Regions from separate parts of the Lactococcus sp. AK05 genome, predicted to be linked through region 2. Evidence: riboswitches for the same ligand, from Rfam matches in the RefSeq annotation. Region 2 holds a riboswitch; the other holds the start of a gene.
The links. A riboswitch is a leader RNA that binds a small molecule or an ion and turns the genes downstream of it on or off. The one in region 2 is predicted to bind thiamine pyrophosphate.

Region 1 (15,653 bases), on a different contig from region 2:
TTTGGTGGAACGGCCTATGTTCTTAACGATGATAGCATGTCAATTGCCACAGGTTTAGGGCTTTTGGTTGCCTTTGTTCAATACGTTCAAAGTTACTACAACCCAATCATGCAAATTTCATCAAACTTTGGTCAACTTCAACTTGCCATCACAGGGGCAACTCGTTTGAATGTCATGTTTGATGAACCAGAAGAAGTTCGTCCTGAAAATGGTAAGAAATTTGATACGATTAAAGACGGAATTCAAATCGAAAATCTTGATTTTGAATATCTTCCAGGAAAACCAGTCCTCAAAAAAGTTAATATTGATGTTAAAAAAGGACAAATGGTTGCCCTCGTTGGTCCAACTGGTTCAGGTAAAACAACAGTTATGAACTTGATGAACCGTTTCTACGATGTTAATGGTGGAGCAATTAAATTTGATGGAACTGATATTCGTGAATTTGATTTAGATAGCTTGCGTTCAAATGTCGGAATTGTTTTGCAAGAGTCTGTTCTCTTTGATGGAACGATTGCTGATAATATCAAGTTTGGTAAACCAAATGCTACTCAAGAAGAAATTGAAACAGTGGCTAAGACAACTCACATTCATGATTTCATTGATAGCTTACCTGACAAGTACGAAACACATGTTTCAGATGATGAATCAGTCTTCTCAGTTGGTCAAAAACAACAAATTTCTATCGCACGTACCATTTTGACAAATCCAGAACTTTTGATTTTGGATGAAGCAACTTCAAATGTGGATACAGTAACTGAACAACAAATTCAATGGGCGATGGAAGCTGCTATTGCTGGTCGTACTTCATTCGTTATTGCTCACCGTTTGAAAACAATTCTTAATGCAGATAAGATTGTTGTTCTTAAAGATGGTGAAGTTATCGAAGAAGGAAATCACCATGAACTCGTTGCTCAAGGTGGCTTCTACTCTGAACTTTATCACAATCAATTTGTTTTTGAATAAGAGATTATTCAGTTAAGCAATAGAAAATAAAATCACAGTTAAAATTTTAGCTGTGATTTTTTATTTAGAAAAAAAGTCTATGAAAAACTACTATAAAATGTTAAAATAGAGAGCGGTTCTTAAAAATATAATTTTTTTAAGACAATAAAAATGTGAAAAGTGATTTTGAAATAATATGAAAAAAATAGTAATTAATGGTGGAAAGCGTATTTCAGGAACCATTCCAATTTCTGGCGCAAAAAATTCAGTAGTCGCTTTGATTCCAGCAACTATCTTAGCTAACGATGTTGTAACGCTTGAAGGAGTTCCAGATATTTCTGATGTCGCAAGTTTAGTCGAAATCATGGAAATCATGGGAGCAAAAATTGAACGAAATCTTGAAGAAGGACGACTTGTGATTGATACCCGCAGTGTTGTTTCTCGTCCCCTTCCTTATGGAAAAATCAACTCTTTACGTGCTTCTTATTATTTCAATGGGGCACTTTTGGGACGTTTTGGTCAGGCAACAGTAGGCTTGCCTGGTGGCTGTGATTTAGGCCCTCGTCCAACGGATTTACATGATAAAGCCTTTAAAGCTCTAGGGGCTAAGAAGATTCAAGAAGAAGAAGCTGAGCACTTAGAAGTGATTGGTGATTCGTTAGTTGGAACAACCATTTATATGGATGTTGTTTCTGTTGGGGCAACAATTAATACTATGCTTGCTGCTAGTCGTGCAAAAGGTTTAACTATCATTGAAAATGCTGCCCGTGAACCTGAGATTATTGATGTGGCGACACTTCTAAATAATATGGGCGCACAAGTTCGAGGAGCTGGGACTGACATTATCCGCATTACTGGAGTGGATGAAATGCACGGTGCTCAACATACGGTGATTCCTGACCGTATCGAAGCGGGAACTTATCTTGCCTTAGCAGCTGCTATGGGAGATGGTGTCATCATTGAAAATGTTATTTATGAACACTTGGAATCTTTCATTGCTAAACTTGAAGAAATGGGTGTAGGTTTGACCATTCGTGAAGATAGTATTGAAGTTCATAAATCAGAAAATCTAAAATCAGTCAATATTACTTCTGTTCCTTACCCAGGGTTTGCGACGGATTTGCAACAACCAATTACACCACTTTTATTGAAAACAAAAGGTCGTGGTTCAATTGTTGATACGATTTATCAAAAACGTGTCAATCATGTCCCTGAATTAGCTCGTATGGGTGCTAATATTTCTGTTTTAGACGATCGAATTATTTATGACGCTCCTAATGAATTAACTGGTAGTTGTGTTCAAGCAACTGACTTACGTGCTGGTGCGGCTTTGGTTACTGCTGGAATTATTGCCAGTGGAACTACAAAAATCTCTAATATTGAGTTTATCCTACGTGGTTATGACCACATCATTGAAAAATTGACTGCTGTTGGTGTAGATATTCAATTGATTGAAGAGTGACAAAAGTGATTTATTTTCGTATAGACTAATGAGAAAGGAAATAAGATGGCTGATAAATTAAAATTTGAAATCATTGAAGAATTGATTGTTCTCTCTGAAAATGCAAAAGGTTGGCGTAAAGAATTAAATCGTGTTTCTTGGAATGATGCCGAACCTAAATATGACATTCGTACTTGGTCACCTGACCATGAAAAAATGGGTAAAGGAATTACTTTATCTGAAGAAGAATTTGGTGTTCTCTTAAAAGAATTAGGAAATAAATAAAAGCCCTGAGATTTCAGGGCTTTTTTTAATGGGTAAAAGTTATCACAATAAGGATAAGATAAATAATCAAAGTAATAAAGAAGGTCAAGCGCCACCAGAGTTTTAAAAAGCGACGATAGGTAAATTGTTTATAATAAAGCAAATCAAGCAACAACAAAACAAGCGCTAAGCCAGAAATGATTAGCAGGTAGTATGGAATGATGCTGATACTTGTAACATTTTTAGAAAAAATTTGCATCCCTAAGATGAGAAATATTGTAAAAACATCTGGAATTTTTAGTTTGCGATTGGTTAAGTGACGAAGTCTAAAAAACTTGAAAATGAAAACCAATGCAATAAAGACAATAAGGGGATAAAGCGCCATAAGTACTTTTATAAACATAGACTAATTGTATCGGTTTTGCCTTAGTTTGTAAAGTATTTATTTGTGTGAGAAAGTGCACGAATAAGTGCTAAGCCAAAGATAGTGACAAGGACAGCTTTAATAATTTCAACAATGACAAATGGTGTGAATCCAAGCTTTAAGGCCAATGACCAGTCGACATTGGTAAAAAATTTGAGCCACAATGTTCCGATAACTAACATAAGCAGGTGTCCTACAATATTTATGATAAAAGCAGGGATGGTCTTATAATTAATTTGATGAAGGCCAAAAGAAATAAGGGTTCCCATTATTAAAAAGGCAATTAGAAAACCACCTGTTGGACCAAAAAGAACCGCAATTCCTGATGTCCCTCCAGTGAATACGGGAATTCCAATAAATCCTAACAGGAGATAGAGTAAGATAGCAAAAAAAGTTTCACGCGCTTTTAGTACTGTGGCAACAAGTCCTACGGCAAGTGTTTGTAAGGTGACGGGCACAATACCAATTGGGATAGACAGAGGAGATAGAACCGCAATAATTGCTGCACCAAGAGCAATTAGGGTTAAAGAATATAATTTTGTATTTTGCATTAAGAATCCTTTGTTTTATGTATAAAATAAAATATACTAAAAAAGAAGAATTTTTGCAAACTCTTGCTCTAATAAACAAAAAATTACTGACAGAAATTCTGTCAGTAATTTTATTCTCTAATTTCGACAAATTGAGCATGAACAAAGTCAGCAAGGACTTTAGGAGCGATTTTTATGCTACGCCCAACTTCGCCAGCTGAACAAACGATAAAGTCGTGCTCTAAGGCAATAGAATCAATGAAAATTGGGAATTTTTTATTTTGCCAAATCCCCACAGGATTATTTGCACCGTGAATATAACCTGTCGTTTTTTGCAAGTCTTTTTGAGGAATCATGCTTACTTTTTTATTGCCCGAAACTTTGGCCAATTTTTTTTCTGATAAATGCTCTGTCAGTGGAAGAATACCAATGACAGGACCAGTTTTATCGCCGATTAGTGCTAGGGTTTTATAAATATCACTGCGACTGATATCCACAGGGAGGCTATTACTTTCTAAAGCGTTAATTGCAAGTCCAGTATGCTCAATTTTTGCCTTATCAAGAATTTGTTCTACAAGTGTTTTCTTTAATTTTTGCTTTTTAGACATAGCTTTATTATAGAAGAATTTGTGCTGACTGACAAGATAAAATAATTTTACTGACAGATTTTATTAGTAATTGCTATAAATGAAAAGTTTAGGGAATTTTTTGACGAAAATGATCAAAATGACAAATGCAGCAATAGCAGTCAAAATTGCACTGATTCCATTGACGGCAAGAGAATAGGCAACGGCTCCCCAGCCTTTCCAAGCGTATTGGCTCCAGAAAATGATTCCGGCAATAAAATGGAAGAAGTATTTAAGAAGAACAGCAACAAAAGTTCCCAAAAGAACTGGTACAAGTTTTAGAGGGGCTGTTTTTTGGCGGAAAAGTCCAGCAATTCCAAGTGAAACAGGGGCGATGAGATATTCAAGAAAAGCTTGAGACAAGGTTAAAATATAAGCGTGTCCAGTAATCATTGACAGAATTCCCCAGATTAATCCACCGACAAGTCCAGCTGTTAGGCCGCGACGAAAACTGAGAATAAGAATTGGGATACAGGCGATTTCAACAATAATCCAGCCATAAACAGTATTTGGAATAAGGCTGATGATGAAGGCGAGTGCCGCCATGAAGGCAATTTCCGTTAACAAACGGACATTGAACTTAGAATTAGACATAAAAAAACTCCTTTTTGATGCGCACAAAAGGAGGGTTAGAAATTAGACATTTGTCTTAACACATTCCTACGCTGGCATTACCCAGATCAGGTCAGATGGTATTTCTCGCTACTGACAGTTTTGTCAATAGACCCATTGTGCAAATATTTATTTTTACTCATTAAGTTTAGCATATTTTAAGTTGAAAAGCATTTTTTTAAGATTGTTAATCTATTTTATAAATTAAACTTAAAAAATATTTAAGGCAACATAAAAAATCAATAATTCAAAAAAAACGAAAGTCTGTTAGAATAAGTCTATACACAAATTCGGACAAAATAAAAGCGGTCGAGTAAGTAATTGTGAAGGTCAGCACAGAGAGCTTGTAGTGGTGAGAGCAAGCCTGAGCGAAGCAATGAAAATGGCTTGATAAGCGTAGCAAGAGTGAGGTTTAACTAAGCTCTTGACGGAATGGTTCTCGTTATTGAACTTGAAAGTTGCCTTTGGAATCTGAAAATTTTCAGTGAACTAAAAAGTGCTTAAATCAAGAATGGTACCACGATATAGCTCGTTTCTTTATATGAAATGAGCTATTTTTATTTAGCATGAGCGCTTTATCTTGAAGAATTTGTTTAGTATTAGAAAAATTAACAGGTGCACGGTTAATTTTTCTAATAGATGTAAAAAGTTTATCAAAAGGGGAATAATTGATTTTAAAAAATAAATCAATTAGAAAAAAGGGAGAAGAAATGAATCCAAGAAACAGAAATATTTTAATTGTCGTTATTGTTGTTGTAATTGTTGCTATCGCTGCATTTTTCGGTTTTAATCATAAATCTGGTGGAAGTAAAACGGCAAATAAAACTGTGAATATTGGAATAATGACAGGAACAAAAGAAGATGATGCCATTTGGTCAACTGTTTCTAAAACAGCTAAAGATAAATATGGAATTACTTTAAAATTCACTCATTTTACAGATTATACACAACCAAATACAGCTTTGAAAAACGGCGATATTGATTTGAATGCCTTCCAACATTATGCTTTCTTGAATGCTTGGAATAAAGCTAATGACGGTGATTTGAAAGCAATTGGTAATACAACAATTTCACCAATTCGCCTTTATTCTAAAAAAATTACTTCATTGAGCCAAATTAAATCAGGAGATACAATTGCAGTACCTAATGACGCTTCAAATGAAAGTCGTGCACTTTATGTCTTGAAGAATGCTGGTTTGATTGGCCTTTCTGTATCAGGTGATACACTTGCGACAGTCAAAGATATTAATTCAAATCCAAAAAATTTGGTCATTAAAGAATTAGATGCGGCACAAACACCGCGTGCGCTTGATTCAATTACAGCGGCAGTAATTAATGACGATTTTGCAACAACAGCAAAATTAACGGTTGAAGAGTCTATTTATACTGAACCTGTAAACAAAGATAGCGAGCAGTGGATTAATATTATCGTTGCAAATAAAAAAGATGCTAATAACAAAATTTATAAAGAAGTTGTGAAAGCCTACCAAACTGAAGCAACGAAAAAAGCAATTGAGAAAGCTTATCCTGATAAGAGAAAAATTGCTGCTTGGGGATTGAAACTCGACTAAGTAATTTCGTTAAAAAGTAACGGTTAGGTGAAAACTTTGGAAATTTCTACTTTAGAAATTTCTGCCTTAGGGCTAATAAATTTTACTGACAGAAGACTCAAACTGATTACGAACGGTTTGGTCAGTAGAAATTGGAGAAGATTATGAATCCTAGAAATCGTAATATAATTATTGGAATAATTGTTGTTGTTATTGTAGCTATTGCTGCATTTATCGGCTTTGGTCAAAAATCTCAAGCAAATAAAACAGTAAATAAAACAGTGAAAATTGGGATAATGACAGGAACAAAAGAAGATGACAGCATTTGGCAAACGGTATCTAAAACTGCTAAAGATAAATATGGAATTACTTTGAAATTCACACACTTTACGGATTATACTCAGCCAAATACAGCATTGAAAAATGGCGATATTGACTTAAATGCCTTTCAACATTATGCTTTTTTAAAAGCATGGAATAAAGCAAATAATGGCAATTTAGTGGCGATTGGGGATACAGTGATTTCGCCAATCAGTGTTTACTCAAAACAACTCAAAAATATTTCAGATATCAAAGAGGGTGGAACCATTGCGGTACCAAATGATGCTTCTAACGAAAGTCGTGCCCTTTATGTCTTGAAGTCTGCGGGATTGATTAAATTGGATGTTTCTGGTCAAACACTGGCGACGGTCAAAGATATCACATCAAATCCAAAAAATTTGGTCATTAAAGAACTTGATGCTTCACAAACTGCGCGTGCTTTAGATTCAGTCGATGCAGCAGTTATCAATAATAATTATGCCGTTACTGCTGGTTTAAAGAAATCTGATGCCATTTTTACAGAACCAGTTAATAAAGATAGTCAACAATGGATTAATATTATTGTTGCAAATAAAAAAGATGAAAACAACACTGTTTATAAAGATGTTGTCAAAGCTTATGAAACAGAAGCAACCAAAAAAACTATTGCTAAAGCTTATCCGGACAAGAGTACAATTCCTGCTTGGGGCTTGAAATTAAAATAATTGTTTTTAATGCTCAAATAAGTCTCTCTTCATTGAGAGGCTTATCGTTCAAAGAAGGTCTGAACACTTGTGAAATAGAATATTTTATAAGTATTCAGTAGAATTTGGGGAAAAATTTGAATCCGAAAAATAGAAATATTATTGTTGCACTTGCAGTGATTATCGTTGTTGCTTTGGTTGCTTTCTTTAGTTTAAATCATCAAGCAAGTAAAAAATCAACCGCTCAAAAAACAGTTAAGGTTGGAATCATGAGTGGGGACAAGCAAGACCAAGAGGTCTGGAAATCAGTAGCTAAAACCGCCAAAGAAAAATATGATTTAAAGCTAAAATTTGTTTATTTTTCTGATTATAATCAACCTAATGAAGCACTTCTTTCGGGAGATATTGATGTCAATGCCTTTCAATCTTATAATTATGTGAAAACTTGGAATAAAGCACATAAGAGTGATATTGTGGCAGTAGGAAATACTTATATTACACCAATGCACATTTATTCAAAAGAAGTCAGCAAATTGTCAGATTTAAAAGAAGGGTCAACCGTTGCAATACCAAATGATGCTTCAAATGAAAGTCGGGCATTGTTCGTGCTCCAAAGTGCAGGTTTGATTAAATTGACAACAAGTGATTCTAGCAAATTAGTTGGCTTACCAGATATCACAGAAAATTCGCATCAATTAAAATTCAAAGAAGTGGATGCAAGCCAAACACCGCGTGCGCTTGATTCTGTTGCTTTGTCAGTGGTTAACTATAACTATGCAACCGCAGCTAGCTTACCAAATTCTGAGTCTGTCTATATGGAACCTCTCAACAAAACTTCTGCTCAGTATATTAACTTTATTGCTGCGACAAGTAAAGAAAAAAATAATAAAGTTTACAAAGAAGTTGCCAAGGCTTATGCTTCAAAAGCGACAGAAAAAGCAATCAAAGAACAATATCCAGATGGCGGAGAATTGCCAGCTTGGAACTTGAAACTTTGAAAATGAAAGGATTTATTTATGAATCCAAGAAATCGAAAAATTCTTTTTGGAAGTTTGCTTTTGCTGGTTATTATCGTGGCTCTAATCACTTTTACTTTAAGGCAAGGAAAAAGCAAATCTACTTCTGTCAGTAAAATCGTAAAAATAGGTTTGATGCCTGGTGGGAAACAAGAAGATGCCATTTGGAAAAAAGTTCAAAAAAATGCAAAAGACCAATTTGGGATTACTTTAAAATTTGTCAATTTTACTGACGGAGATCAGCCCAATAAAGCTTTGACTAACCATGAAGTGGACCTCAATGCCTTTCAACATTATGCTTACTTGAAATCATGGAATAAAGCTAATAATGGAAATATCGTATCAATTGGTGATACAATTATTACGCCGATTCATTTGTATTCGACAAAGTATAAAAATGTGACGGAAATTCCTGATAAAAGTACGATTGCTATCCCAAATGATGTTACTAATGAAAGTCGTGCCCTTTATGTTTTAAAAAATGCAGGACTCATTAAACTTGATACTTCTAGAGGAGCATTAGCAACGGTTAAAGATATCAGAGATAATCCTAAAGGCTTAATTATCAAAGAAATTGATGCAAGCCAAACCCCACGTGCGCTTGATTCTGTTGCTGCAGCAGTCATTAATTATAATTTTGCTATTTCAGCAAAAATTTCGGAGAAAGAATCAATTTATCAAGAACCTTTAAATGAAGATTCAGCTCAATGGATTAATTTTATTGCGGCAAATCAGTCTGATAAAAATAATAAAGTTTATAAAGAAGTGGTCAAAGCTTATGAGCAAAAAAATATCGCTGATACCATTAAAAAAGAATATCCAGATGGTGGAGAACTCCCCGCTTGGAATTTAAAATTGTAACTAAGAAAACTCGTCAGAGACGAGATTTTCTGTCAGTACTGACAAAAGAGAAAATAACTTTGTCAGTACTGACAGAGAATGAAAAAAGATAAAGGAAAACAATATGACAGCAATTATTGAATTAAATAATCTTTCTGTACAATTTCATCAGAAAGGAAGATTAGTCACAGCAGTAAAAGATGCTACTTTACACATTGAAAAAGGGGATATTTATGGAGTAATTGGTTATTCTGGGGCTGGTAAATCAACTTTGGTCAGAACCATTAATCTCCTTCAAAAACCGACCAAAGGTCAAATTGTGATTAATGGTGAGAAGATTTTTGATAGTGAAAATCCTGTAAAATTTACTGGAGCGAAATTACGTGAGTTTCGTCAAAAGATTGGGATGATTTTTCAACATTTTAATCTTTTGAGTGAAAAAACAGTTTTTAATAACGTGGCTTTTGCTTTACAACATAGCCAAATCGAAGATAAAAACGGGAAAAAACGTTATCTTACAAAAAAAGAAAAAACGGATAAAGTGACCGAATTATTAAAATTGGTTGATTTAGAAGAGCTTTCTGATAAGTATCCAGCTCAGCTTTCTGGGGGACAAAAACAAAGAGTTGCTATTGCGCGTGCACTTGCTAATGACCCTGAGATTTTGATTTCAGATGAAGGAACATCAGCACTTGATCCAAAAACAACCAATCAAATCTTAGATTTACTTAAATCTCTTCATGAAAAATTAGGAATCACAGTTGTTTTAATTACACATGAGATGCAAGTGGTTAAGGAAATTGCTAATAAAGTAGCTGTTATGCAAAATGGTGAAATCATTGAACAAAATTCATTAATTGATATTTTTGCACAACCTAAAGAAGCTTTAACGAAACAATTTATTGAAACAACAAGTTCGGTCAATCGTTTTATTGCCAGTCTTTCTAGAACAGAACTTCTGGCACAATTAGCAGATGACGAAGAATTAATTCACTTAGATTATTCAGGTTCAGAGCTTGAAGACCCTGTGGTTTCTGATATTACGAAAAAATTTGATGTAACAACTAACATTTTCTATGGTAATGTTGAGTTACTTCAAGGACAACCTTTTGGTTCATTAGTTTTGACCTTAAAAGGTTCAAGTGAACATCGGGCTGCCGCAAAGGCATATTTTGTTGAAAGACATTTAAAATTTGAAGTTTTAGGTAAAATTGAAAGGACGGTAGACTAATGGCAGAATGGTTTGCACATACATTTCCTAATGTGGTTTATTTAGGATGGACAGGTGAGACGGGTTGGTGGACAGCAATTGTTCAAACGCTTTATATGACATTTATTTCAGCACTTATTGGTGGTTTATTGGGATTGATATTTGGAATTGGTGTTGTCGTGACTGCTGAAGATGGGATTACACCTAATCGACCATTATTTTGGATTTTAGATAAAATTGTTTCTATCGGACGGGCTTTTCCCTTTATTATCTTATTAGCAGCAATTGCTCCCTTGACTAAAATTTTGGTGGGAACGCAGATTGGTGTTACTGCGGCTTTAGTTCCATTGGCTCTAGGAGTGGCTCCTTTTTATGCCAGACAAGTTCAAGCTTCGCTTGAGTCTGTTGACCATGGAAAAGTTGAAGCAGCTCAAACGGTGGGAGCTGATTTTCTCGATATTGTTTTCACGGTCTATCTTCGTGAAGAATTAGCTAGTTTAATTCGTGTTTCAACCGTTACTTTAATTTCCTTGATTGGTTTGACTGCAATGGCTGGTGCGATTGGAGCAGGTGGACTAGGAAATACGGCTATTTCTTATGGCTATAATCGCTTTGCCAATGATGTGACTTGGTTTGCAACCATTTTAATCTTGATTTTTGTATTATTGGTTCAGCTTGTTGGTGATTTCTTAGCTAGACGGGTTTCACATCGATAATTTATCAAATAATTTTAGATAAAAATATTTTCTAAAAAGGAGAAACAATGAAAAATAACTCTGTAAAAATTGTTGTTGCCACTGGGATTGGGGCTGCTTTGTTTGTGATTATTGGTTGGCTAATTAATATTCCTACACCGATTCCAAATACAAGTATTCAATTGCAATATGCGGTCCTTGCCCTGTTTTCAGCCTTATTTGGCCCTTTAGCTGGTTTCTTGATCGGATTTATTGGTCATGCCCTTAAAGATTCATTTCTCTATGGTGCGCCTTGGTGGACTTGGGTTTTAGGATCAGGTTTGATGGGCTTATTTCTAGCTTTTGGAGTCAAAAGAGAAACTTTGACTCAAGGAATTTTTGGAAATAAAGAAATCATTCGTTTTAATATTGTTCAATTTTTAGCCAATGTCGTAGTTTGGGGAATTATTGCTCCAATTGGGGATGTTTTAGTTTATAGTGAACCGGCAAATAAGGTCTTCACACAAGGAATTGTTGCTGGTTTAGTAAATGCATTGACTATTGCCGTAGCAGGAACTTTACTACTCAAACTCTATGCTGCTACCAGAACCAAATCTGGCTCACTCGATAAAGAATAAAAAGCTCCAGATATGCTAAAATAAAAGCAGCAAATATTTGCTGCTTTTACGCTTGTATCGGTTTAATAAAGCACAAAAATAAAGTATCTCTAAAAAGAAGGAAAAAAATGGAAGCCTTAATTTCGTTCAAAGATTTTACATTTAAATATGATTTACAAAAAAATCCAACTTTAAAAAAGATAAATTTGGAAATATTTCCTGGGGAAAAAGTACTGATTGTTGGTCCTTCTGGTTCAGGTAAATCAACGATTGGTTCTTGTCTTAATGGGATTTTGCCCCATTTACATAAAGGAGAAGCAAGTGGTGAACTCTCAATTGCTGGTTTGCCTTTTGGGACTTCAATTGCTGAATTATCTGAAAAGGTGTCGACGATTTTGCAAGATACTGATGGCCAGTTTATTGGTTTGAGCGTTGCTGAGGATATTGCTTTTGCTTTGGAAAATGATGGTCTGATTCATGATGAACTGGTCAGTAAAGTGGCCTATTGGTCAGACAAAACAGAAACAAATAAACTCTTGAATCATCGCCCCCAAGATTTGTCGGGAGGACAAAAGCAGCGGGTTTCTTTAGCTGGTGTTTTGATTGATGAATCACCAATTTTGCTTTTTGATGAACCTTTAGCCAATTTGGACCCGCAAACTTGCTTAGAAACAATGGCTTTGATTAAGGATATTCATGAAAACAATGAAGTCACTACGATTATCATCGAACACCGAATCGAAGAAGTTTTACCGCTTGGGATTGATAAAATTGTCGTGGTCAACGACGGCGAAATTGTTGCAATTGGAAGTCCTGCTGAATTATTAAAAACAGAAATTTTTAATGAAAATTCATTACGCGAGCCTCTCTATCTCTCAGCATTGAAAGCTGCAAATGCTACAGAATTACTGACAGATTTTTCTGACCTAAAAAGTTTGGAAGGCCTGTCAGCAAAAAATTTACTGACAGATTTTTTAGACACTTATAAATTTACTGACAAGGCTGTCAGCAAAAATAATATTCTGTCAGTAAAAAATTTATCAGTAAATTTTGCTCAACATGAAGTTCTAAAAGGTATTAATTTAGAAGTTCAAGAAGGAGAAAAAATTTCAATTGTCGGGAAAAATGGAGTTGGTAAGTCAACCTTTGCCAATGCACTCTGTCATTTTGTTGAAGCGAATGGCGAAATTTTATACCGAGGGCAATCAATTATTGCTGATTCTATTTCTGAACGTGCGGCAAAAATTGGTTATATTATGCAAAATCCAAATCTGATGATTTCGCAAAATATTGTCAGTGATGAGGTGGCAGCTGGTTTACGACTCCGTCATGTTGATGAAAAAATGATTCAAGATAAAGTTGAAGAAATCTTGAAAGTTTGTGGGCTTTATCCTTTTAGAAATTGGCCAATTTCTTCCTTGAGTTATGGTCAGAAAAAAAGAGTAACGATTGCTAGTATTTTAATACTGGAACCTGAAATTTTAATCCTTGACGAACCAACAGCTGCTCAGGATTTACAATCTTATCGGGAAATTATGGATTTTCTTGACGAACTTAACCGCCGTCTTCATTTAACAATGATTATGATTACACACGATATGTATTTAATTACAGAATATAGTGACCGGACCCTTGTTTTTGCTGACGGGAAAATTATTGCTGACAGCAGTCCTTATCAAATTTTAGAAAATGAAGATTTTGTAAAAATGGGCAATTTAAGTCAACCAAGCCTTTATCAACTTGCCAGACAAACAGATACCAATCCCGTTTTACTGACAAAAGCTTTCATCAATTTTCAGAATCAGGAGAGATTAAAGCATGAATAATCAACTTAGTGTTCTAGGCTATCAAGCTGGAAATTCTTTTATTTACCAACTGAATGCAACAGCAAAACTTCTTTTCTTTCTATTAATTTCTATCAGCAGTATGGTGACTTATGATACGAGATATTTGGCTTTTGTTGCTTTATTTTCGGTAATTTTATTCTATTTTTCTAAAATTCCTTTTTCATCAGTAAAAAGGGTTGCCCAATTTGCAACAATTTTTGCGATTTTAAATCTGCTTTTTGTATTTATTTTTGATCCTGGATATGGCGCGCGACTTTATGATTCAAAAACAATCCTTTGGGGACCTCTTACTTTAGAAGAACTTTTTTACCTTTTTAATCTCGTCTTGAAGTATTTTTCAACCATTCCGCTCGCTTTACTCTTTATCTTAACTACTAATCCGAGCCAATTTGCCAGTAGTTTAAATAAAATTGGTCTGCCTTATCGTTCCTCATATTCGGTTTCATTAGCGCTGCGCTATATTCCTGATATGCAAGAAAAATTTTTAGCAATCCGTAATGCTGGACAGGCCAGAGGAATGGATTTATCAAAAAAAGTAGGACTTTTTTCGCGAATAAAATTAAATGTTCAATTGTTACTCCCTTTAATTTTTTCCAGCTTAGAACAAATTGATACTATTTCTACAGCTATGGAGCTTAGACGATTTGGTAAAAAGAAGAAAAGAAGTTGGTATTCTTATCAACCTTTGAATGTTAAAGATTACTTGATTATCTTGCTTGCGCTTTTAGGAGTGGCGATTGTTATTCTTCTCTTCTTTGTAAATCAGGGCCGATTTTTTAATCCATTTCATTAAGAAAAGCAGGTTTTCTGCTTTTTTCTTATCTTGCAAAAATGGGTGGAAAATGGCATAATAGGACTTGTAAAAAACTTTTGACAAGCCAATTGTTTGCAAAAGATAATAAAATTTGAATTAGATCTTAAAAAAAGAACTTCCGAAAGAATTAGAAGGGAAAAACATGGAAAATAAAATACGTGAATTGCGCCGATTATCTCATCTTTCACAAGAGGATGTCGCACATATCGCTCACGTCTCGCGTCAGACGATAAATGCGATTGAAAATGACAAATACGACCCAGAGTTAACGCTTGCTTTCAAACTTGCAGAAAACCTAGGGACAACCGTTGATGAGCTTTTTAACTATCAACCAACCGTTGTGAAAAGGAAAGAAAACGATGTATTTTGGTGCGAAAAATATCAATGTGTCTTATGGAAAAGAGCAGGTATTGAAAAACGTAACGCTGTCGATTGAAAAAGGAAAAACGACAGCTATTATTGGAGTCAATGGTTCTGGAAAATCAACGATTTTAAAGGCACTTGGACGTTTAATTAAATCGGATGGACAGGTTATCTTTGATAATCAACCTTTAAGTCAACATTCTAATCGTGAAATAGCTAGAATTTTAGCGCTCTTGCCTCAATCAATTACTGCCCCAGCTGATATTACAGTCTATGAACTTGTCAGTTTAGGACGTTTCCCACATCAAAAATTAATGCAACAACGTCTCTCAAAAGAAGATATTTTGTTCATAGAAGAATTGATGAGAGAAACAAAGATTTGGGACATTCGAGAAAGTAAGATATCAGAACTTTCTGGTGGACAAAAACAAAGAGTTTTTATCACGATGATTTTAGCTCAAGATAGTGAGATTATTTTATTAGATGAACCAACGACTTATCTAGATTTAGCTCATCAGTTAGATGTTTTATGTTTATTAAAAGATTTAGCGACAAAGAGAAATAAAACCATTGTTTACGTCATTCACGATTTAAATCATGCCGCTCGTTTTGCTGACAATCTAGTCCTTGTTAAAGACGGAGAAGTGGTTGAAGAAGGAACTGTTGATGAGTTATTTACTCAAAAAACGTTGAAAGAATGCTTTGGATTAGATGTCACTTTAGGATGTGATACCTTTACCAAAAAATTAATGATTACTGGGGTGAAAGATGCCTAAAAAACATTTTCTGACAATCTTTTTTGCCCTAGTTTTTTCTTTACTTTTTTTGTCAGTAATATACCTGATGCTTGGAAATAAAAATGTTCCTCTGACAGAACTT
Region 2 (15,653 bases):
TGATGAAATCGTTGGATAGAAATAGAGGAAATATAGAAATTCTTTAAGAGGAACGGCTTTAATAAGTCCGTCTCGTATTTCCATAATCATGGCTACTGTCTTAAAACTGATGTAAGAGATTCCTAAGAATCCAAGAATTGAACCTGGTCCAGGTCCTGGATTGAACAGAGGATGCACTTTGACAATCACTAATGGCAAAATAGAGAGCAGAATGATGAGGTAGAAAACAAAACTCTGATTCTTGTTTTGTTTTACTCGATACCACTCATAGAATTTTACAATGATAGTCTGGAAGACTCCGAAGCCGATTAATGCCCAAATTGTCACTGTTCCCGAAAATGTCAGCCAAAGAAAAGCGATGGTCAATAGGACTTGATACCACATGAGTTTTTTGCCCAGAAGCTGGGCAATAACGATAGGAATTAAAGCAAGTCCTAAAATCACGAAGTAAAAGGGTGTTGAATAGGGTTGCACTAGTTGTCACCTCGCTCTTTTTGGGCGAGTGCCTTGCGGTCAACTTTACCATTTTGATTCAATGGGAACTTTTTAAGATAAACAAACTTAGTTGGCATCATGTAATCCATAATTGTTTTTGAAAGTTCAGCTTTGAGTTCTTTTGTGAAGGCGCGTTCTGCTGCACGGTCTTCAAATGTTTTTTCTGTTTCTAAATAAGCGATTAATGCGGTGACTTTATGCTGGTCATTCGTTTTCGGTAAGACTACTGCTTTTTCAATCTCTTTTAAGTTCTGAATATTGGCTTCAATATCTTGAAGTTCAATACGGAATCCGTTAAATTTAACTTGAAAATCAATTCGTCCTTGGTAACGAAGCATTCCGTCAGCGGAAATTGAACCGGCATCTCCTGTATGATAAGCGGGTTTTCCGTCGACTGTGAAAAAGGCTTGCTCAGTTTTTTCTGGATTTTCAAAGTAACCTTTGGCTACCGAATCACCAACAATGATGATTTCCTTATCCATAATTTTTAATTCAACACCTGGTTTGGCAAAACCAATTGGGACACGGTCATTTTCTGTCAGTAATTCTTTCGTGATTTTTACTGACGAAATGGCTCCTGTTGCTTCTGTTGGACCATAGGTATTGTATATATTTGCTGACGGAAAAGCTGTCAGTAATTTTTCTGCTGTTTTCTTTGTTAATTCTTCACCGCAGAAAATAAATTGAACTAATTGAGGGTGTTCTTTCTCAGTGAACGAAGGGTCCAATAAGCAAATATCAACAAATGATGGTGTTGAAATCCAAGTATTAATGACCGTTTTGTTCAAACGCTCAAAAAGTAATTTGAAGTTGGTTGTTTCGTCACGTGAGAGTGAAATTAATGTTCCGCCAGTTGTAAGACTTGGATACAAGCTGAAAATTGATAAATCAAAGCTGTAAAGGGCTTGTGACAAGATTTGATTATTTTCAATTTTCATAAAATCATTGTTCATCCAATTGGTGAAAGTCACAAGATTATCATGACTGACTTCAACACCTTTTGGTACTCCTGTTGTTCCAGAAGTATAAATAATATAATTGCTGTCATTTCCAGAAACTGCTTTAGAAAAATCAAGTGCTGGAAGTTTATCAGTCAAAATCTGGTCAGTAAGTTCAAGAGAAATTCTGTCAGTAAAAAGTGCTTCAAAATCTGCTGACAGCTCAACTGTAGTGAGTACCGCCGCTGGTTTTGCCGCTGATTTAATCATTTCTGTCCGCTCAAATGGTGTGTGAGCATCAACAGGAATATAAGCGTGACCATTTAAATTTGTCGCAAGCATGGCTGCTAAAGTGATAAAATCGTTTTTACCGAAAATCAAGATTGGACGCTGATTTAAATTGCGTTCATTGATTTGTTCTGAGATATGTGAAACCGCGGCAAATAATTGACGGTAAGTAAATTTCTGCTCACGCTCGGCAAGTACGATAAGGTCTGGTTCTTTTTTTGCAATTTCAAAAATTTGTTCTAATAATTTCATAATTAACCCCTTCGATAATTCTCTCTAAAATTCGTTATAGATAAAGTGCGCTCCGCCAGTATGACTGTAGGAATAAAGATAGAGCAGAATTAAAATAATTATAAAGTAAAATACTGTTTTAGCCAAAAATAGACGAATTTCTTTTTTCTTGTCCATTGGAACTCCTTTTAAATATAAAGTAATAAGAGGTTTTTAGAATACTCAGTTAATCTCATATCATTTATGACTCTGATTATAACATTTATTAAAGAAAAAAAACTTACATTTGTGTAAGTTTAATTTATATAATAAAAAGAAAACGGAATCATTTTGTTTTGTTGTATTTTTAAGGGTACAACATCTTTTTCATCTAATATTTTGCTTAATTTTTTGAACCATATTTTTGTAATTTTCGGATTCTGTCAGCAAAGAAATTACCGCAACTCCACCCAGACCAATTTTTGAAAGCTCTGTCAGTGAATTTTCAGTAATTCCACCAATTCCAACAGTTGGTAATTGATTATGCTCTAGCATTTTTCTTAAATGGTCAACCCCAATTGGTTCTGCTGCGTCGGACTTGCTATTTGTTGGATAAATTGGACCAATTCCCAAATAGTCAGCTCCACTTTTTTGAGCGCTTTCTAATTCCATATCATTACTGACAGAAAGTCCTACCCACATTTCTTGGCCAATCAGCTCGCGAATTTTACTGACAGAATCATCGTCTTGTCCGACATGAATTCCGTCAGCTGACAGTTCACGCGCTAATTCAACATCATCATTCACAATAAAAGAAACAGCCGCTTTCTGAGCTACTCCTTGTAGTCTTTTCGCTACTTCTAATCGTTGATTTTTATTTTTATAAATTGTTCCCTTATCACGAAATTGATAAACCGTTACTCCACTTTTTATGATTACAGAAATTTTATCGACTGCATCATCAATTGAAAGTTTTGGAAAATCTTGTGGCCCAGCAATAAAATAGGCCCTCAGATCTAAAATTTTATTTTTCATTAATTGTCACCCAATGGTTCAACGGTCCATGACCGTGACCAACATTAATTGTTTGTGAAATAGCTTCAGTAATAAATAATTTAGCTTTTGGCATCACTTCTTTTAAGTCTTCTCCTAAAGCTAAATGAGCTGTTATATAAGAAGAAAGTGTATCTCCGGTTCCGTGTGTTCTTTCTGTCAGTAATCTTTTAGAGTCATAAGTACTGACAGAACCATCTGTCATCAATAAATAATCTCTGACCAGTTCTCCATTGCCATGTCCCCCTTTAATCAGCACATTTTTAGCACCTAACTTTTGAATATCATGAAGGGCTTTTAAAATTTCCTTTTCGTCAGTAATTTTATAGCCACACATAACCTCTGCCTCTTCCAAATTGGGAGTGACCAATTCTGCTAAAGGTAACAATTCATTTTTTATCAAATCAATGGCTTCTCTTGTCAAAAGAATTGCCCCGCCTTTAGCCACCATTACTGGATCCACCACCAAATGCTTCGGTTTATATTTTTTCAAGCCTTGAATTACCGCTTCAACTTGAGCAGTATCAAAAAGTGCCCCCGTTTTAGCTGCCGAAATTTCCAAATCAGAAAATACTGAGTCAAATTGAGCCAAAATAAAAGCTTTATTTGTCGGTAAAATTTCTTGTACTCCATAGGTATTTTGCGCTGTCAGCCCTGTCACAATTGTTGCCGAATATACTTTTTGATTATGAAAAGTTTTTAGGTCAGCATTAATACCAGCCCCACCAGAAGAATCAATTCCAGCGATTGTCACAACTTGAGAAACATCAATCATTTCTTTTTCTCCCTTACATAACCTCTTGCGTCGCTTGATATATTTTATCAAGAAGACGATTCACAAAATTTCCTGGTAGATTTTCTACTTGATCAGTAGCTTTCACACCAGATTCACCGAAGAATTCTGTCGCTTCATGAGCCGCCTTAAATAAATCATCAGATACAGCCGCAAAAGTTCCAACAATTGCTGACAGCATGTCCCCACAGCCAACATTAATTTTAAAAAGTGGACTATCAGTTTCAACAAATAATTCCTCGAACCCATTAGAAATAACATCAACTTTTCCAGTTTGAATAATGACTGCCCCTGTTTTTTGAGCAGCAACTCGCGCGTGCTCAACTTCTAAATTTGACTCAAGTGCATCAATTCCTTTGTTCAAGCTTTCTTTATCAGCAAACCAAGCAATTTCCGCTGAATTCCCACGAATGATATCAAATTTTACCTCTTGTATTAATCTTTTGACAAAATTTGCTCTAAAAGGGACATTGACAGCAACTGGGTCCAAAATTAAAGGTTTGTGCTTTTGATTTGCTAACTGACAAATAGTCAAAAAAAGCGGATAATCCTTTTCTGAAATGGTACCAATATTTACCACTACAGCATCTGCAATTTCAACTAAAGTTTCACTTTCTGAAATTTCCGCAGTCATTAATGGTGAACCACCAGCAAAACTAATCGCATCCGCAACTCTTTGTGGAGTTACAAAATTCGCTAAATTTAAGATAAGTGGTTGTTTTTCTTTAATCTTTTCTAAAATTGACATCAAAAAACTCCTTTATAGACACAAGGAGGGCTCTAGTATGATAAGAAAGTAAGCTAAAAGATTTTCATAAAGAAAATACAATTAAAACTCGGACACATTCTTACGCAGGTCTTAACCTGTTCAAGTCTGATGGTCTTTCTCAACCGGTAATATTAGTTTTTACCAGTACCCATTGTGTGATAGATTTATTTTTAAAACTACAACTACTTTAACATATTTAAACTAAAAAAACTAATTTCGCAAATCTACAAAAGAAAAAACCTAGCCAAAAAGGCAGGTTTTTCTTATTTTTTATGCTCATCAATATGAGGGTCAACACTTTCTTCTTGGCGATTAGTTTTTACCCAATCATTTTTAGAGTTGAAATATCGAATGGCTGACTGCGGATAAATTTGAGTTAAAATAAATAGAAATTTCGTCAGATTAACCGTATCTTTCACTACATCCCACACCCTTGTTTTTTCTTGAGATTTTCCTTTGTTATAAAGAATAGCCCATACAAAATTCACAAAGATAATATAAATTGACATCACGATAAAAAGTACAACAACAATTTTAAGTGATTGAGTAATCCCTGATAGGATAGCAGAATTAACAATCATAATCAGTGTATAAATTACAATGATATATTCAATCCCCATTAACCAGGGTTTCAGTAGGGTCATCAATAATTCAAACTTCTGTTTATTCTGCAATTTTTTTGACCGAATCGTCGGCAAAATATATTTTGAAGATTGAATATTTCCCTGTGCCCACCGCACTCGTTGTTTAACCAAAGCTTCATTATCATTGATAATCCCTGTTTGTTCAATGTAAATATCATCGAACTGAGCATTTTTAACTTCAATATCTGAAAGAAAGAGACGAGTTGATAAATCAAAATCTTCAACAAGTGAATCTGTCCAAGGATCTTCATTCAATGCCTGAAGAGTACTTAATTTACAGAACTGCCCATTTCCACCAAAAGCAACTGTATTGGTCAAAGTCCGAAACATCTGTGTCGCATTGATAATTTCAGAAAATTCCAAGTCTTGTGAAGCATCTTTAAGCAAATTGGCAACACGAACCTTGGATTGCAAACCAGTAAGCTTAGCATCATGATTGAAAGCCATATTTACTTTTTCAAAATAATTGTTATCAAGTTTTGTATCGGCATCAATTATCGCAATAAGAACATCCTCCGGAGCAATTCCAGCTTCTTGAATTTGCTCACTAATTTGATAATAAGCCCAATTCAAAGCCGTCCCTTTTCCTTTTTGCGCATTAGGTTTAATACGTCTTAGAACATTCAATCGAGAATCTTGAATTTCAGAAATTTTTTCTAAGCTCCGATCATCACTTGCATCATCAATAACTGTTACTACCAAATTCTCATAATTATTTTTCAAAATACTTTTCAAAGTCGTTTGAATAACCAATTCTTCATTCAAACACGGAATCAAAACGTAAATATGAAATTGTTTTTTTATTTTCTCATCTTTGAAATCTAATGCCGTTATCTTTTGTCTTTTATTATATGAATACCACAAAATAACGACTTCTACCGTATAGTAAAGAAATACGAAAACTGAAAAAATAAAGAAAATATAATTGATACGATCAAAAATATCAAAAACCAAATAACTTTGTTTCCAATAATGATATCTTACAATATATAAATAGAGGAAAGGCAAGCTTGAACCAATATATAGCAATATCTTCGTTCTTGGTCTGATAAATTTTTTCAAACCTGTATAGATTGTCAAAAGCATAATCACAACAACTTCAAAAATTTGTAGCGCAAAATAACTATTGAAAATTTTGTTATTAAAATGAATAAAATTAGTTGGTGGATTAAGAAAGAAAAGATAAGCATAAACTCCCAGAGCAACCAGTATCAATACATAAATTGGTTTTAATGACAGTATCTTTTTCTTTGATTTTTCTCCCTTATATCCAATAACTAAAGCAAAAGCAATAATTGGTAGGACGAATTGAGAAAATACAGTCAATCCTTCTATCCAATGTGCCAAAAAGACATTATAATTAAGCTCAATACTATTAAAGAAACCTTCTTGAGCAAAATTAAAGGTAATATTTACTTGAGTTCCTGAATAAACGATTAATGCAACGATGTAGACAACTAAAAGAACATAAACCGTATATTTGATATTCTTTCCTAATTGCTTGGCATCAATCCCACTAAATTTATAAAAACTCAAATACATGATTGGCATAAATGGTACGATCAGATACCTGATATCCATATTACTGACAATCGAGAAATCAAACCCCTGATGTTCAACCAAGAATTTAATAATGAATTGAATCGTTATAATTGGCAATGTAACGAACCACAAAGAAGCAATCAATGTTGCTAATTTATAAATTAACCTCTTCTTTGTTGAAACATAATAAGCTAAAGCACAACAAAGTAAAATGAAGATCGCAATCAAAAATCGGAAGGGAAATAACTGTGGAACAGCATGTTCCCCACCTATGAGGTAAGTCAAGGAAACGATTAAGCGATTGGAACCATACATCAGGAAACCAAAGACACCGAGAATACTCAAATTTCTAACTGAATTCGGAATTTTTTCGCTATCCGTAATGATAAAAAATGAGCTAAGCATCAAAGGAGCCACAAAAAAGAGAATGGTAAAGAATTTTTCTCTAGAAGTAAAATTTGATAAGCGGAAAATAAACTCAAAATTAAAAAGGAAGATAAAAATGAGACAGACAGACTGGAAAGACTTTAAATTAATTTTTTTATTTTTCATTTAGAATATTAATAATCTGTAAGGAAGTCGTTCCATCACCATAAGGATTCTTACTTCCTGACATCCTTTCATATTTAGTCTTGTCTGTCAGTAAAGTCCGAGTCTCATTAACAATATTTTCTTTTGAAGTCCCCACAAGTTTTAAAGTACCAGCCAATACACCCTCGGGTCTTTCAGTTGTATCACGTAAAACAAGCACTGGAATTCCTAAGAAAGCTGCTTCTTCTTGAATTCCACCAGAGTCAGTTAAAATCAACTCGGCATGACGCATCACATTATGAAAGTTAATTGTATCCAGCGGGTCAATGATTTTAATATTACTATGTTCCAGTAATTTTTGCGCTTTTTCACGAATGATTGGATTCATATGAATTGGATAAATGATTTTACGTGTTTCTTTAAATTCATCAGCAATCTCTGCAATTCCATCAAAAATTTCTTCTAAATCACTCAAATTTTCACGACGGTGAGCCGTCACTAAAATCATTTTCTTGTCAGCTTGCCATGATAAAGCTTCATTTGTATAATCTTCCTTTAAAGTATACTGAAACATATCTATAGCACTGTTTCCAACTACAAAAACCTGATTTTTTGGCTTACCTTCTTTTAAAAGATTTTCTTTCGTCATTTCCGTTGGTGTAAAATGATAATCAGCCATCAAACCAACAATTTGACGATTCATTTCTTCAGGAAATGGTGAAAATTTATTGTAAGTTCGCAAACCTGCTTCAATATGTGCCAACTTTATTTGATTAAAATAAGCAACCAAACTTCCAGCCAAAGTAGCTGCAGTATCACCATGAACTAAGATGACATCTGGTTGTTCCTTTTTAATAATTGGGTCAAGACCGCTAATTGATCCTGCCACAATTTCTGATAAACCAGCATATTTTTCCATGATTTTTAAATCGTAATCAACTTCCACAGAAAATTCATCTAAAAGTTCATTAAGCATTTCTTTGTGCTGCCCTGTGTTAACCAGAACAATTGGATTACCTTGCCTTTTCGCCTCTTGGATTACTGGATAAACTTTAATAAATTCTGGCCTAGTCCCAAATATAAAGAGTAACTTTTTCATCTCTACCTCACCATCTATTTTTATAAATATACTTTTTGCTTCATCTAAAAAAATTCCTGTTGTAATTTATTTACTACTTTACTTCTATTCTAATAGATATTGAATTCAAGAGCAAATATGTTGCATGAAATAAGATTAAATTTGGAATTTATTAATCTATTAATCTATTAATAAAATACATAAATCAATTAATTTTGTAATTATTAGCTGACAATCATTGATTATATTTGACAAAATAAATTTTCAGTAGCACTTTATTCATTTTTTGTAGACACTCATTGTCAAAAAAAAAAGAGATAAATTCTCTTTCTTTAAAATATATTCAATTGAAATATTGTGAATTTTGATTTATTTTCAAGTCTGAAAACACAAGATATTCTTTAATCTGTAAACAATTATTGGAATTAACAGTGAGCTCTTCACTTTACAGATACACAAATCATTATCGTTTATAATAAAAATATTATAAAATAAGATTGTAATTATAAATTGAGCTTTTACTTTTTATTTTTTGAATGATGAGAAAGGAGTCTCCTATGAATCCAAACAAGCAATCAACAACTTTTAACTATTATTTTAACATCACTGATAAAATGAAAAACTTTATTAAAAATAGTGGCACTAGTCCATCTGTAAAGTTTGAAAATAGACAAGATTATCAGCCTATTTTTGATAATAAGCGACAAGTCGGATTGACAATTAGTTCAAACGTTAGTCAAACAGAACATGAAATTGCTGATTTTTCGCTCACTCTACCTGGTTACCACTTTGAAGGTTGGAAAATTGTTCGCGATAGTCATTATGTGATCCCGCATAATATCTCCCGCGAGCAAGCTGCACTCTATGCTGGTGCAAATTCTGCCTTACACAAAACAGGAATAAGCCCCGATTTCCTTTGGACTGCAGGTGATTATCTTCAAAATGTTGGTAAAGAATATGATTTATATGCCCAGTGGACTCCATTAGAATACGAAATTCGCTATTCTTCTCGCACAATAAACAAGGTCGAACTCTCCTGGACCCACCCCTCAGATGTACGAACAGTTGAAAAAAATTTCATTCCCTATCTAAAACCCGAGTTGCGTGGCTACGACTTTGCCGGCTGGACAAGCATCATCGATTCCACTGAACAAACAATTTTTGAACCCTATACGATTATTCCTGCTGGTATTGGGCCAGTAAAACTTATTGCTCTATTTGAAGAAGTATTTTGAAAATTTGAGACTCATAGATAGCAAAAAAATACTACCAAGAACAAACTTGGTAGTATTTTTAATAGAAAATCGATAATATTCAATTTTCTTTTTAAACAAGAATAAAATTCTTATTTAAGTGTGATTGAAGCACCAGCTGCTTCAAGTTTTTCTTTAACTTCGTTAGCTTCTGATTCAGAAAGACCTTCTTTGATCATTGTTGGTGCACCATCAACGAGTTCTTTAGCTTCTTTAAGTCCAAGACCAGTGATTCCACGTACTTCTTTGATTACTGCAACTTTTTTGTCGCCAGCTGATGTCAATTCAACGTCGAATGAATCTTTAGCTGCTGCTGCATCACCAGCACCTGCTGCTGCTGCAACTGGAGCTGCTGCTGTTACGTCAAATTTTTCTTCGATTGCTTTTACAAGTTCAGAAAGTTCAAGGATTGTTGCGTTTTCAAGTTCAGCAACGATGTTTTCAATGTTCAATGCCATTTTAATATTCTCCTATTAATTTTTTAGTTTGTTGCGTAAATCCGCCGATATAAGTAATGTTGCTTATAATTAAGCAGCTGATTCTTCTTTTTCTGCAACAGCTTTGACTGCAAGAGCCACGTTGCGGACAGGTGCTTGAAGCACTGAAAGAAGCATAGAAAGAAGTCCATCGCGGCTTGGAAGAGACGCAATAGCTTGGATTTCTTCTTTAGAAGAAACTTTACCTTCGATAACACCAGCTTTGATTTCAAGATTTTCAGCATCTTTTGCAAAGTCAGCCAAAACTTTTGCTGGTGCTACAACATCTTCGTTAGAAAATGCTACTGCTGATGGGCCAGAGAATGCTTCTGACAAACCTTCAAGACCAGCTTTTTCAGCTGCACGACGCAAAACTGAGTTTTTAACGACTTTGAATTCAACGCCTGCTTCACGAAGTTGTTTACGAAGTTGAGTATCTTGATCAACTGACAAACCACGTGAATCTGCAACAACGATAGATGCTGCTTCAGTCATTTTTTGTGCGTAAACATCAACCAATTCTGCTTTCTTAGCAATTGTTGCTTCATTTACTTTGTAATCGCTCATTTTTTTACCTCCATTTTATTTTGGTTGTAGAAATAAAAAATCTCTACACACAAAAGACATAGAGAGTTCAATTATCATTTTGATATTTGTCCTCGGTAGGAAGTTTATGACTTTCGTCCCCTACTGTCTTCGGTCAGTTCATTTAGAACCGTAAATAAGTATATCAAAGTTTTTTTGAAATTGCAAGACTAAACTTATTCTTTTTTCTTTTTTATTTTAGTTCATGCAATGTTCTTTTGGTTTTTTGAAAGATGAAAAAATTTGACGTTAACAATCTTTTTTTCCTTTTTTATTTTCTCTTTGCTATCATTTTCTATCAATTTCTGTGAAAGCCATAAAACTAATTCATAAGCAATTGCAAAAATTGATCCAATTCCCAGTATTGGTAAAATTTCTCTTATCCAATTCATTTTTAAGCCCTCATTTTAATCTATAATCTGTGATTCTTCAATTTCTTCAAAATTATCAACTACTGGTCCAATAATTCGGAAATTATCTTCCTGTCCTAGATAAAAATCCTTGTATTGTGGATCTGGATTGAGTGAATGAATTCTAAATTGTCCATCTTCTTCTTCAAATACTTGTTTGATATACAAACGTTCTTCGCCCAAATCTCCTTCAGCAATGGCGTAAATATCCCCACTCCGACCAAAACCCGTGTGTAAGAATGTTGCAATAGAAAAATTAGGGAATTCAGGTTCCATCGATTCCCCTTTTACTCTGGCTGCACCATCATATCGCCCAAGAGTTTCAGACGTGTAAGCTTTGTAGTGGCCCCCTGTATTGCTTTGAGATTGACCAAAACCTGCCGATAATTCTTCATCTTCAACAATGGCATAATCTAAAGAAGAACGTCTGTAAGTTTTCAAATTAATAAGCTCTGTTTTATTTTGTTCAATGAGAAAATCTGTAAAATTAATAACTGATTCTTGTTGTTCTCCAGTCAGTGAACGATAATTATCGATTAATTGTTTTTCTGCATTATTATCAGTTTCTTTGATTAATTCTTGAATAGGTAAATCATAGATATCTGCTAGTTTTTCTAATAATTCTAACGTTGGGTTGGTTGATTTTTGTTCCCAAAGTACATAAGCATTTTGCTTCATTCCTAGCTTTTCTGCTAATTGACTTTGTGTCAATTTTGCATTTTTTCTTAATTTTTTTAAATTCTGACCAAAATTCATAAACTCTCCCTTCCCGATTCTTTATCAATCTTTCTTATATTATATCGCTTATTTTATTTTTTGTCAATATTTTTTATCAGAAAAACTGATAAACGAAAAACCACTGATAGCAGTGGTTTTTCATAGCTCTTTTTGTAAAGTTTGAATTCGATACATGTCTGCATAATAACCATTAAGCTCTAAAAGTTGGTCATGATTTCCTCGCTCAATAATTTCTCCCTTGTTCAGGACTAAAATTTGGTCAGCATCTTTAATTGTTGATAAACGGTGAGCAATTGCCATTGTCGTTCGATTTTGCCGCATATTTGTCAGACCTTCTTGAATAAGCGATTCAGTTTCAGTATCAATATTGGCTGTTGCTTCATCTAATAAGAGAATTTTCGGATTACGCACAATCGTTCGAGCAAAGTTAATTAATTGACGTTCACCGGCCGAGAAGGCAGCTCCACCTTCAATTACTTTGGTTTCGTAACCATTTTCTAAATCTTTGATGAATTTGTCAGCTTGAACAAATCGAGCCGCTTCTTTGGCTGCTTGGTCAGTAATCTGTGGATTCATCATTTTGATATTGTCAGTAACTGACGCAACAAACATAAAGGAATCTTGCAATACTAAACCAATTTTTTCCCGAAGTTCTTCTTTTGAATAACTTCTAATGTCCTGATCATCAATCAAAACTTGACCTTCTGTAAATTCATAGAATCGCATAAAGACATTGATAATACTCGATTTCCCCGAACCTGTATGACCTACAAAAGCAAGCGTTTCTCCAGGATTCACAATGAATGAGATATTTTTCAAAACTTGATGTTCTCCGTCATATGAAAAACTGACATTGCGAAATTCAATTTTTCCTTCTTGAATGATTGGAGAATTGCTGACAGATTTTCTGTCAGTAAATTTTTCATCAACATTTTTACTGACAGAAGTTGAAATTCCTTGTTGTGGCGCAAATTCTTTTTCTTCCATGATTGTCTTAATGCGACTAGAGGCCACCAATCCATTTGAAAAGTTTGATAATGAATCCATCAATCCTGAAATAGGATTAAAGTAAATTTGTACATTACTGATGAAAGCATAAATTAAACCAGCCTCAACCACTGCATGTAGACTTCGATTAGAATACATCAACAAGACAACAACAATTGAGATGGCCATCAAAAAATTAACCAAAGGGCTCAACAAAATCCCATTAATTTGAATCACTCGTTTTCGATAACCATAATATTCATCATTTGTTTTTTCAAATTCATTTCCTAGTCTGCTCTCTTGACGAAATTGTTGAATAATTCTCATCCCAGAAATGTATTCATTTAATTTCGTATTCAATTCTGAACGCTTAGCAAGCATGGCTTGATAAACTTTTGTACTCACTTTTTGATAAATCAGTACTGCCAAAATCAATAGGGGAAGAATCAACAACATCACAAGCGCAATTTGGTGGTCAATAATAAACAAAGCAATGAAGGCAATGATAATAGAAAGCAAACTTGTTAATGCATTAAACAAAGTCTGCCAGAAATCAAATAAATCAGTGTCATTTGTGATTCTGGTGATTAACCAACCCGTCGGTTTTTGGTCAAAATATCGCATGCCTAGCTGATGAATTTTTCGATAAACTTTCTTACGAATGTATTGATTAACAAAAATCGAACCATTTTGCAGATAATTCCATTTGAAAAAGAAAGCAATTGAATTAATTATTGCTAAAATCAAATAAAGACCTGCAAAATAGAAAATAATCTGGTCAGTCGCTTTCATAGGTGTCAAATAAGAATCCATAAAAACGGACAAAACAAAAGGCATAATTGAAGCAAGAGCAGTTGTAATTACACTAAAAACAAAAGCCCAAACGAAATACTTTTTGAAAGGTAATAAGAATTTGAAAATAAATTTAAAAACTTGCCAACTTTCTCTGACAGACATTTTGTCAGTAGATTTCTCCATTTTCTTCTCCTTCCCGATTTACTGACGAACCTGTCAGTAAATTCTCATCTTCATCATTCGCTGTCAAATGACTTTCAATCTGTTGCATTTGCCACATTTGAGCATACCAACCTCCAGATTTAATCAAAGCTTCATGCAAGCCACGCTCAATCACTTTTCCTTCGTCTAGCACGAGAATTTCATTAGCTTCCATTACTGATGACAATCTGTGACTGACAACCAGCGTTGAACTTTCATGACGTAAGGCCTTCAGATTTGACAAAATTAACTGTTCAGTCTTGGCATCAACAGCTGACAGCGCATCGTCTAAAATTAATAATTTAGGCTGAATAAGTAGCGCCCTCGCAATAGATAACCTTTGCTTTTGTCCACCAGAAAGCGAAACGCCACGCTCGCCAACCAAAGTATCATAACCTTCAGGAAAAGCAATAATATCATCATGAATTCCAGCTGTTTTAGCTGCAATTTCAACTTCTTCTTGACTCGCTGACATCTTAGCAAAGCGAATATTATCTCTGACAGACATCGAAAATAGAAAATGTTCTTGCGGAACATAACCAATCGCTGGCAAATATTCATCTAATTGATAATCCATAATATCATGGTCAGCAAAAGTAATATGTCCTTTGTAATGGTCAAACTCTCGCATTAAAAGTTTAATAATCGTTGATTTTCCTGCACCTGTTCGTCCGACCAAACCTAAAACATGACCTTCTTTTAAATTAAATTGAACTTTCTCCAGATTGCGCCCTTCATTCTCATTTGGATAAGTAAAACTTTCAATATCAAAAAGGAGTTGACCTTCTTTTGGCATTTTCAAAGTACCTTCAGAAATTTTTGATTCCGCTTTTTGAGCTAATAATTTTTCTACTCGACTGTATGAAGCTCTTCCACGTTCAATAACATTAAAAAGAACACCAATAGCAAACATCGGCCAGACCAAATTTCCGATATAAGTCATAAAAGCAACCAACTGTCCAATCGTTAAAACATGGTGAACAACATAGTAGCCCCCTAAAAGAATGGTTAAAGTATAAGATAAACCAACAATTAAAGTGATTAAAGGATCGTACATTGAGTCAATCCAATTGACCCTGATAAAGGCTTTATCAATATTATCTAACTTAACTTGGAAATCAGCCATATCTTGTTCTTCTTCACCAAAAGATTTGATTGCTTTCATTCCTGTAATCGATTCTTGGACTTTATCATTCATTTCAGAGAAGGTTTCTTGGGCATGTTCAAAACTTACATGAATTTTATCCCCTAAAACTTTAGATACTAGCGCGAGTAAAGGCAAAGGAAGGACAGCAATAATTGTCAAACGCCAGTCGATAAATAAGAGCATAGCAATGATTGTCATCCCGCCCGTCATTAAAGAATCTGCCCAAGTCAAAACACCAAGTCCAGCAACACTCTGTATCGCTTGTAGGTCATTTGTCGCATGAGCCATCAAATCGCCAGTCCGATTTCTCTGATAAAAAAGGGTATCCATTCTTAAAAAATGCCTAAAAAGCCGACTACGGATTATTTTTTCCAGTTTAAAGGCTTCACCCCAAATATTTGTAGACCAAAGAAAACGAAAGCCATATTCAACGAGTGCAGTAACCAATAAAATACCAGAAAAACTCAAAATTAAGGGTAAAGTAAGGTTACGCTTAACAATATGGTCAATAATTTTTCCGATAATTAAAGGCGGAATCAAGTGAGTTAAAGAAACAATAAAAAGGGCTAATAGACCAACGCCATAACCTTTTCTCTCTGCCTTAAAAAACCACCATAAATCTTTAAAAATTTTCATACAGTCTATTCCATTTTATTTTATAATATTCTAAATATTAGTATACCATAAAGAAAGCGTTTAAAACAGACTATATGAAGTGAG

Region 1: another riboswitch for thiamine pyrophosphate. It lies ahead of thiT (energy-coupled thiamine transporter ThiT); the one in region 2 lies ahead of thiM (hydroxyethylthiazole kinase).

Annotation. Positions count from the first base shown of each region.
Region 1 is NZ_JBFTEI010000002.1:173,814-189,466, reverse strand. Features, by position in the region: gene lmrD (multidrug efflux ABC transporter LmrCD subunit D) at 1-963, shown strand, start outside; gene AB6B24_RS05450 (UDP-N-acetylglucosamine 1-carboxyvinyltransferase) at 1,139-2,404, shown strand; gene AB6B24_RS05445 (YdbC family protein) at 2,450-2,668, shown strand; gene AB6B24_RS05440 (DUF3397 domain-containing protein) at 2,694-3,032, opposite strand; gene AB6B24_RS05435 (biotin transporter BioY) at 3,074-3,622, opposite strand; gene AB6B24_RS05430 (aminoacyl-tRNA deacylase) at 3,733-4,209, opposite strand; gene thiT (energy-coupled thiamine transporter ThiT) at 4,273-4,821, opposite strand; TPP riboswitch at 4,868-4,967, opposite strand; gene AB6B24_RS05420 (MetQ/NlpA family ABC transporter substrate-binding protein) at 5,550-6,410, shown strand; gene AB6B24_RS05415 (MetQ/NlpA family ABC transporter substrate-binding protein) at 6,554-7,414, shown strand; gene AB6B24_RS05410 (MetQ/NlpA family ABC transporter substrate-binding protein) at 7,531-8,391, shown strand; gene AB6B24_RS05405 (MetQ/NlpA family ABC transporter substrate-binding protein) at 8,410-9,270, shown strand; gene AB6B24_RS05400 (methionine ABC transporter ATP-binding protein) at 9,374-10,480, shown strand; gene AB6B24_RS05395 (methionine ABC transporter permease) at 10,480-11,175, shown strand; gene AB6B24_RS05390 (ECF-type riboflavin transporter substrate-binding protein) at 11,223-11,771, shown strand; gene AB6B24_RS05385 (ABC transporter ATP-binding protein) at 11,879-13,576, shown strand; gene AB6B24_RS05380 (energy-coupling factor transporter transmembrane component T) at 13,569-14,390, shown strand; gene AB6B24_RS05375 (helix-turn-helix transcriptional regulator) at 14,554-14,847, shown strand; gene AB6B24_RS05370 (ABC transporter ATP-binding protein) at 14,771-15,550, shown strand; gene AB6B24_RS05365 (iron ABC transporter permease) at 15,543-15,653, shown strand, end outside.
Region 2 is NZ_JBFTEI010000001.1:861,804-877,456, forward strand. Features, by position in the region: gene dltB (D-alanyl-lipoteichoic acid biosynthesis protein DltB) at 1-474, opposite strand, end outside; gene dltA (D-alanine--poly(phosphoribitol) ligase subunit DltA) at 474-1,973, opposite strand; gene dltX (teichoic acid D-Ala incorporation-associated protein DltX) at 1,998-2,129, opposite strand; gene thiE (thiamine phosphate synthase) at 2,319-2,966, opposite strand; gene thiD (bifunctional hydroxymethylpyrimidine kinase/phosphomethylpyrimidine kinase) at 2,956-3,759, opposite strand; gene thiM (hydroxyethylthiazole kinase) at 3,773-4,525, opposite strand; TPP riboswitch at 4,606-4,708, opposite strand; gene AB6B24_RS04130 (glycosyltransferase) at 4,810-7,284, opposite strand; gene wecB (non-hydrolyzing UDP-N-acetylglucosamine 2-epimerase) at 7,274-8,362, opposite strand; gene AB6B24_RS04140 (hypothetical protein) at 8,899-9,576, shown strand; gene rplL (50S ribosomal protein L7/L12) at 9,687-10,052, opposite strand; gene rplJ (50S ribosomal protein L10) at 10,122-10,637, opposite strand; ribosomal protein L10 leader region at 10,663-10,788, opposite strand; gene AB6B24_RS04155 (hypothetical protein) at 10,859-11,047, opposite strand; gene AB6B24_RS04160 (helix-turn-helix transcriptional regulator) at 11,063-11,821, opposite strand; gene AB6B24_RS04165 (ABC transporter ATP-binding protein) at 11,942-13,768, opposite strand; gene AB6B24_RS04170 (ABC transporter transmembrane domain-containing protein) at 13,752-15,569, opposite strand.